Regions from separate parts of the Pseudogracilibacillus sp. SE30717A genome, predicted to be linked through region 2. Evidence: predicted binding sites of a transcription regulator. Region 2 holds the regulator's gene; the other holds the start of a gene.
The links. The regulator LexA, encoded in region 2, represses DNA repair genes until DNA is damaged. The targets are predictions, from matches to a motif close to CGAACATATGTTCG.
Positions count from the first base shown of each region.

Region 1: the regulator LexA is predicted to act here: its motif matches at 1,601-1,614, upstream of SPD48_RS10435 (Y-family DNA polymerase).

Region 1 is NZ_JAXHDF010000005.1:319,540-323,157, forward strand. It holds gene SPD48_RS10420 (CPBP family intramembrane glutamic endopeptidase) at 1-570, opposite strand, end outside; gene SPD48_RS10425 (YolD-like family protein) at 995-1,324, opposite strand; gene SPD48_RS10430 (hypothetical protein) at 1,321-1,542, opposite strand; gene SPD48_RS10435 (Y-family DNA polymerase) at 1,685-2,944, shown strand; gene SPD48_RS10440 (ABC transporter ATP-binding protein) at 3,130-3,618, shown strand, end outside.
Region 2 is NZ_JAXHDF010000002.1:237,852-241,469, forward strand. It holds gene tkt (transketolase) at 1-1,133, opposite strand, end outside; gene SPD48_RS03975 (DUF896 domain-containing protein) at 1,166-1,387, opposite strand; gene lexA (transcriptional repressor LexA) at 1,609-2,226, shown strand; gene SPD48_RS03985 (methionine gamma-lyase family protein) at 2,354-3,610, opposite strand; gene hflX (GTPase HflX) at 3,607-3,618, opposite strand, start outside.

The DNA.
Region 1 (3,618 bases), on a different contig from region 2:
TCCGTAATGATCAAATTGAATAATATAATTGTCAATAGTGTAGATGTCTACTATTTTGACAACATTATTAAATTTTGTTTTCGCTTGATAAGTCCACTTCACATCCCATTCCGTCAGAGTACCATCCTTACTATCTTCTGATATTAATTCATATCCTTCTCCAAAATTAGTTTTTATAAAATGATCGATATCTTCTGTAAAAATACTTATATTAGTCGCTTTTGTTAATTGCCCGTTCTGCGGATTAATCTGATAAGTCTGTTTTAAATTTTCAATTTCAATGATGTAAAGAGGAACTTCCTCACTAAGCCCTTTTAATTCTTGTTCATTTAAATGGTTCGCTTCCACATATCGTCCAATACTACTATTTGCGACTGCATCGAAGTACTGTATATCTATTTCATTCATCGAAGGTATGTCTAATTGTTTCGTTGCATGCTCGATCTGATTAAATACATCCGATTTAGAGTAATCTGGCAATGGATACTCTACTGAGTCATTAAAAAATACCATACATACATAAATGATAGCTCCAATACACGCTACTAATGTTAAACGACGAAAATTCATGCATTTCCCCCACTTCTCTATGTTTTACGGAAAATTAACTTAATTATAAACTATTGTATTTTAATGAAGGCAGGTTTTATACTTTCTTTATATTGATATTGGAATTTATACTTTATCATGGAGGAAAACTGGGATGAGCTAGGGGAATAATGACAAGCCTAGGGACGATGCCGCTATTCAAGATGAAGACTAATCAACAATCCCGAAAAGCTAGGTGATACCACACCAGCAAAAATAGCAATAAACACATTTAATCTCCTTGCATCAGAAAGAGTACTATTAATGATTGACTTAACCACAGCATTTATTTATCGGAAAAAATGCTCACAATTAACCGATAAAATTAAGTGCTTCTTTCAGTAATAATAAACTGAAAAAAGCACTTTTAATTGGCAATACTCTTACCCCATCTGACTATATATATTTAATTTTCGATTATTTCGACATCAATAACGCTAGAGAGTGATAGTTGATTTCCATCTTCATTTTTCAATACGATATATCCTTTCCATTGGTCGATCTTCGCAAGTTTTCCACGTAATGTTAAATGATCACCATCATGAAAATAAGTCATTTCAATTGTTACTTGATGTTTTAATGCATGTTTTAACAGTTGGTCAATCTCTGTCATTTTCTGTTCATCAAGAATTGGTTTTTCTTTATATTCAATAAAAACTTCTTTTAACATTTCCACATGTTCAGGTAGCATCAAAGATACCCATTTCATTGTTCCACGATCATGTACTCTCGTCATGCATATGCCTCCATTTTCTGATTGATCTGCTCTATTGCTAAAATATTAGTCATTTTAAACGTTCTTAATTGGCGACGCATATAACAGAAAGCAATAATATGCTCATCTGTGTACGAAAAAATTTGAATAGTTCGCTTCGAAATAGAATTTGATTGGGATACATAAATTATGTTGACCTTACTTCCAGTTTGTACTGCTTTATTTATACAACCCATCATTTTCTCTAACCCTCCTGAACGTTTGTTCTCATTTTAACATGACTTCCAACAATTTACAAGAACAAACATTCGTATCTTTATTGTTTTTCGTGATTCTCTTGCATATAATAAAACGTACGTTCCCATTATTGGAGGTTATTATATGGATTATTCGCTTTATCCAAGAAATGATATCCTTTGCATTGATATGCGCTCTTTTTACGCAAGTGTAGAGGCTGTAAAGCTGGGACTCGATCCAATGAAAACGTTATTGGCAGTAATTGGGGATATATCTCGTCCTGGAAGTATTGTCCTCGCTGCTTCGCCTGCGTTAAAAGAGAAACATGGTATTAGCAACGTAAGCCGTTTTTTTGAGCTTCCAAATGATCCAGCAATTCATATTGTGCAAGCAAATATGGCAGATTATTTGCATGTATCCATCCAAATTACAAAATTACTTAATCATTTTGCTCCTAAAGAGGCGATCCATCAATATTCTGTCGATGAAGTATGGGTTACTGTTAATGGGTTAGAAAAATTGTTTGGAACTCGTCAGGAAATCGCTATTCTAATTAGAGATGCTATTTTAAACGAACACAGAATTACAAGTGCAATTGGAATTGGTGACAATAAATTTCTAGCGAAAGTAGTGATGGATCTTCATGCAAAAAAAATAGAATCTGGGATCGCAGAATGTAAATATGAAGACGTAGCGGAAAAGCTGTGGCCTTTTTCAGTAGAAAAAATTTGGGGTATTGGAAGCCGAATGAAAAGAAATTTACATCGATTAGGAATTACTACTCTTGGACAAATTGCACAATTTCCTCTTGATCAATTAAAAAAACATTTTGGCGTAATGGGAGAGCAATTATACTGGCATGCATGGGGTATTGATTTAAGTCCCATATTCGGCGATTTTACCAAAACAACACAAGAAAGTTTCGGGCACGGGATTTCCTTATTACGAGATTATACAAAAGAAGAGTTGCTTATCTGTCTGCTTGATCTCTGTGAAGAAGTTTGTCGAAGAGCACGTACGGCACAAAAAGTTGGAAAAACCATTCATTTGGGAATTGGATACTCAACTGAAACTGGTGGAGGAGGATTCAGCCGTTCAACTTCTCTTTATACACCGACAAATATTACAATGGAAATGCATCAAGTGTGTATCCGGCTTTTTAATACGTTTTACGATGGACATAGTAAAATCAGACGGGTCTATGTCACATTAACCAATTTATCGGATGATCAAGATACACAGCTCGATTTATTTGAGGAACGATCGAAACAGAAAGATATTGGTTATGTAATGGATACTATTAGGGATCGTTTTGGAGCAACAGCTATTTTACGTGCTTCTAGTTATACAGATGCGGGAATTACGCTTGATCGCAGCAAAAAAATCGGTGGACATTGGGCATGATATTACCACATTTATTAAATTTTTATAAAAACAAGTTGTAAATCTACACGTTACGATATAATGAGAAAGAATTCTTTTTATTAAAATAGGCTTATCACCATTGCTCTAATGGTGTAAGCCTAAGTTGCAATTATGCAGATAGAATGGCTCAAACCTTATTGTCTGCTAAAGAGAGGAGTAATATCATGCCAAAGCAACAGCAAAAAGGACTAAAACCTTTTATATCCCTCATATTATCAATGAATATTCCGAAATTGGCGTTAACATTTGGCTTAATTGGGACTATTATTTCTACACTCGCGAGTCTCGCAATTCCAATACTTGCAGGTGAAATCGTTGATGGCTTTTCCATTGAAACGTTGAGTGTGGGAGTCATTATTGCTATTGTCATCGCTTTTCTTTTCCAAGCTGTTATGGATGGATTTTCTACCTACTTATTAGGTGCGGTAGGACAAAAAGTTATTGCACGCTTACGAGAAACCTTATGGAAAAAGATTGTTAGATTACCCGTTCCTTATTTTGATAAAACTAAAAGTGGTAACACAGTTAGCCGGGTTGTCAATGATACTGGAATTTTAAAAGACTTAATTTCACAGCATTTCCCTCAATTTATCGGAGGAATTGTCTCTATTATCGGTGCTGTGACGATCCTTTTCATCATGGATTGGAAAATG
Region 2 (3,618 bases):
GCACTTCCTCCAAAAAAGTTTGGTACAGACTTTGCAACTGCATTAATGACATCACTAGATGCTACTCTTGTTGCTAACGAGTCTTTACCTGCTTCATATTTTGGCAAAGTTTCGGTCCATCCCTCTGGTAGCTTGTTTTCGATCGCCAATTTCAGCTCAACTGCTTGTTCTGGAAATGCCTTTTCATATGCAGCTAATAAGTCGGTCCATTCTTTTTCTAACTGTGTTCCTTTATTAATCACTTTGTCTTCAAAATCTTTATAGACTTCATCAGCCACATGAAATTCATCATGAGCCCATTCATAATATTCTTTTGTTAATTTTACTTCATCCGCCCCTAATGGTGCACCATGAGAAGATGAAGAATTAGATTTATTAGGTGAGCCATAGCCGATAATCGTTTTAATTTCAATTAATGTAGGTTGATCTTTATTTTCTTTAGCAAGTTTTAATGCTTGTCTGATTTCAGAAATATCATTTCCATCTTCCACACGGATCACTTGCCAGTTATAGGCTTCAAATCTTTTTTGTGTATTATCTGAAAATGAACGGTCTAAATCACCATCTAATGAAATATCATTTGAATCGTATAAAACAATTAATTTTCCTAATCCTAAATGGCCAGCGAGTGATGCGGCTTCATGGGAAATACCTTCCATAATATCTCCGTCACCAACTAATGAGTATGTATAATGATCAATTATGTTAAAGTCATCTTTATTAAATTTAGCAGCGAGATGAGCTTCTGCCATAGCCATTCCTACAGCCATTGCTACCCCTTGTCCTAATGGGCCAGTCGTTGCTTCTACCCCATCTGTATCCAACACTTCTGGATGACCAGGAGTTCTTGACTTAAACTGACGGAAACTTTTAATATCATCCATTGTTACATCGTAACCTGATAAATGAAGAAGACTATATAATAGCATTGAACCATGACCTGCTGAAAGAACAAAACGATCACGGTTAAACCATTTCGAATTTTTTGGATTATGGTTCATAAAATCGGTAAATAACGAATACGCCATCGGAGCTGCTCCCATTGGTAGTCCTGGGTGTCCTGAATTAGCCTTTTCAATTGCATCAATAGATAAAGTACGAATTGTATTAATCGAACGCTGCTCAATATGCATTATTATTTTATCTCCCTTTCAAGGTCTTTATTTTATTTTTTTCTTAATTTTTTAACTTTATCGGGTGTAACATCATTGCCTTCTGGATCTATTACAGTAAGAGTACTTATTTGGTTTTTAAATGATTGTCTCATATTTTGTAAATATTCTGTTCGCAGTTTTTTCTGCTCTTCTTTTTCTTCTACTGTAAGTCCTTCCGCTTTTGACTTTTTTGAGAGGTAATTTATTCGGTTTAATTTTTCCTTGGACATCATGCTTGATCACCTCAATATCACTTTCTATTTTACTATTGTACTTAATTAATGCCATTTAGTAAAAAATTTCAATTATAAATATACACACTATTCTATATTATGCTTAAGAGGCTTCTCTTTCAAGTTTAAACATCTGATTGTTGTAAATATAGAACTTATGTTTGACTTCTCGCTATGAAATGGTACTATTAAATTAATAAATTAACGTGAGGTGACGCAAGATGCAGAAGCTCTCTAAAAGGCAGCAAATGATTTTTGATTTTATTAAAAGTGAAGTAGAAATGAAAGGGTATCCCCCTTCAGTTAGAGAAATAGCGAAAGCAGTTGGATTAGCCTCAAGTTCAACTGTACATGGGCATTTAGAACGAATTGAAAATAAAGGATACATAAGACGAGATCCAACAAAACCGAGAGCGATAGAAATATTAGACCAGAGCGAGAGTAATGTTGAAAAAGATATAGCTAGGTATGCCCCATTAATTGGGAAAGTAACTGCTGGTGTTCCTATTACTGCTATTGAAAATGTGGATGAATATACACCTGTACCAAGTTCAATGGCTCATACGGAAGATAATTTATTCGTGCTCGAAGTTGTAGGGGAAAGTATGATAAATGCTGGTATTTTAAGTGGAGATAGAGTAATAGTTAAACAACAATCTACTGCAGATAACGGAGAAATTGTTGTAGCGATGACAGAAGATGATGAGGCGACTGTAAAGCGTTTTTATAAAGAAAGTGATCATTTTAGACTGCAACCAGAAAATGACTCTATGGAGCCATTAATACTTAAAAATGTATCCATCCTAGGTAAAGTTGTAGGATTATATCGAAATTTTTAATTAGAAATTAAGTTGTTAAAAGTTATTATCTTGATAAAAAGCTAGATGAAGGCTCCCCGTAAAGTAACATTGATTATAATGCACTTTTCGGGTGTAACTCTTCATTCTAGCTTTTTTCTATGTTTACTTACTGGTTAACAAAATTTAAATGAATTAAGTTCTCATCTGCTAACTTCTTAATCGACTCTGTGACAGCTATTTTCACATGGGCGTATGTTAAACCACCTTGCATAAAAGCAATAAATGGTTCTTTTATTGGTCCATCGATAGACAATTCAATACTAGAACCTTGAATAAACGTTCCAGCCGCCATGATTACTTTGTCATCATACCCAGGCATTTCACTAGGATAAGGAGAAACATATGAATTGATTGGTGATTGTTCCTGGATTGCTTGACAGAATTTAATCATACTTTCTTCTTGACCAAATATAATTGTCTGTATAATATCTGTTCGTTTTTCGCTAAAAAGTGGTGTCGTTTTTATTCCAATTAATTCTAATAAGCGAGCAGTGAACACAGCACCTTTTAATGCCTCGCCTACTACATGAGGCGCAAGGAAAAATCCTTGGTACATTTCTTGTAACATATGTAGCGTTGCACCTGCCTCTTTCCCTAATCCTGGTGCTGTTAATCGATTCGCCGCTTTTAATACTAATTCTTTTCTTCCTACAATATACCCTCCCGCTCGTACTAGACCGCCACCCGGATTTTTGATTAATGAGCCGGCCATAATATCTGCACCAACGTGTAGAGGCTCTTTCTCTTCAACAAATTCACCATAACAATTATCAACAAAAACTATAATATCTTTATTAATACTTTTTACGAATGAAATCATTTGTTCTATTTCATTCATTGTAAAAGAAGGGCGATCTTCATACCCTTTTGAGCGTTGAATCCCGATTACTTTTGTTTTATCAGAGATTTTATTCTTTATCCCCTCTAAATCAACGGAACCATTATCTAGTAATGGAACTTCGTCATAACCTATTTTGTAATCTTTTAATGAACCTGCACTGTCTCCCCGCTTTCCGATTACTTCTTCTAATGTATCATAAGGGCTACCTGTTATATAAAGTAATTCATCCCCTGGGTATAATAAAGCAAATAATGCGGTAGAAATCGCATGTGTTCCCGAGACAATCTGGGGTCTTACTAGTGCATCTTCTCCTCCAAATACGCGCGCATAAATAGCTTCGATGCCATCACGACCACTGTCATCATATCCATATCCATCCGTGGAATTAAAATGAAAGTCACCGATTTGTTCTTCCCTAAACGCCTCTAACACTTTCCTTTGGTTAAACTCTGCCATTTGATTAATTTGCTTAAATATTTTTTCACAATCTTTTTCTGCTTTTTCTACTAAATCGTTTATCATCTATTTGT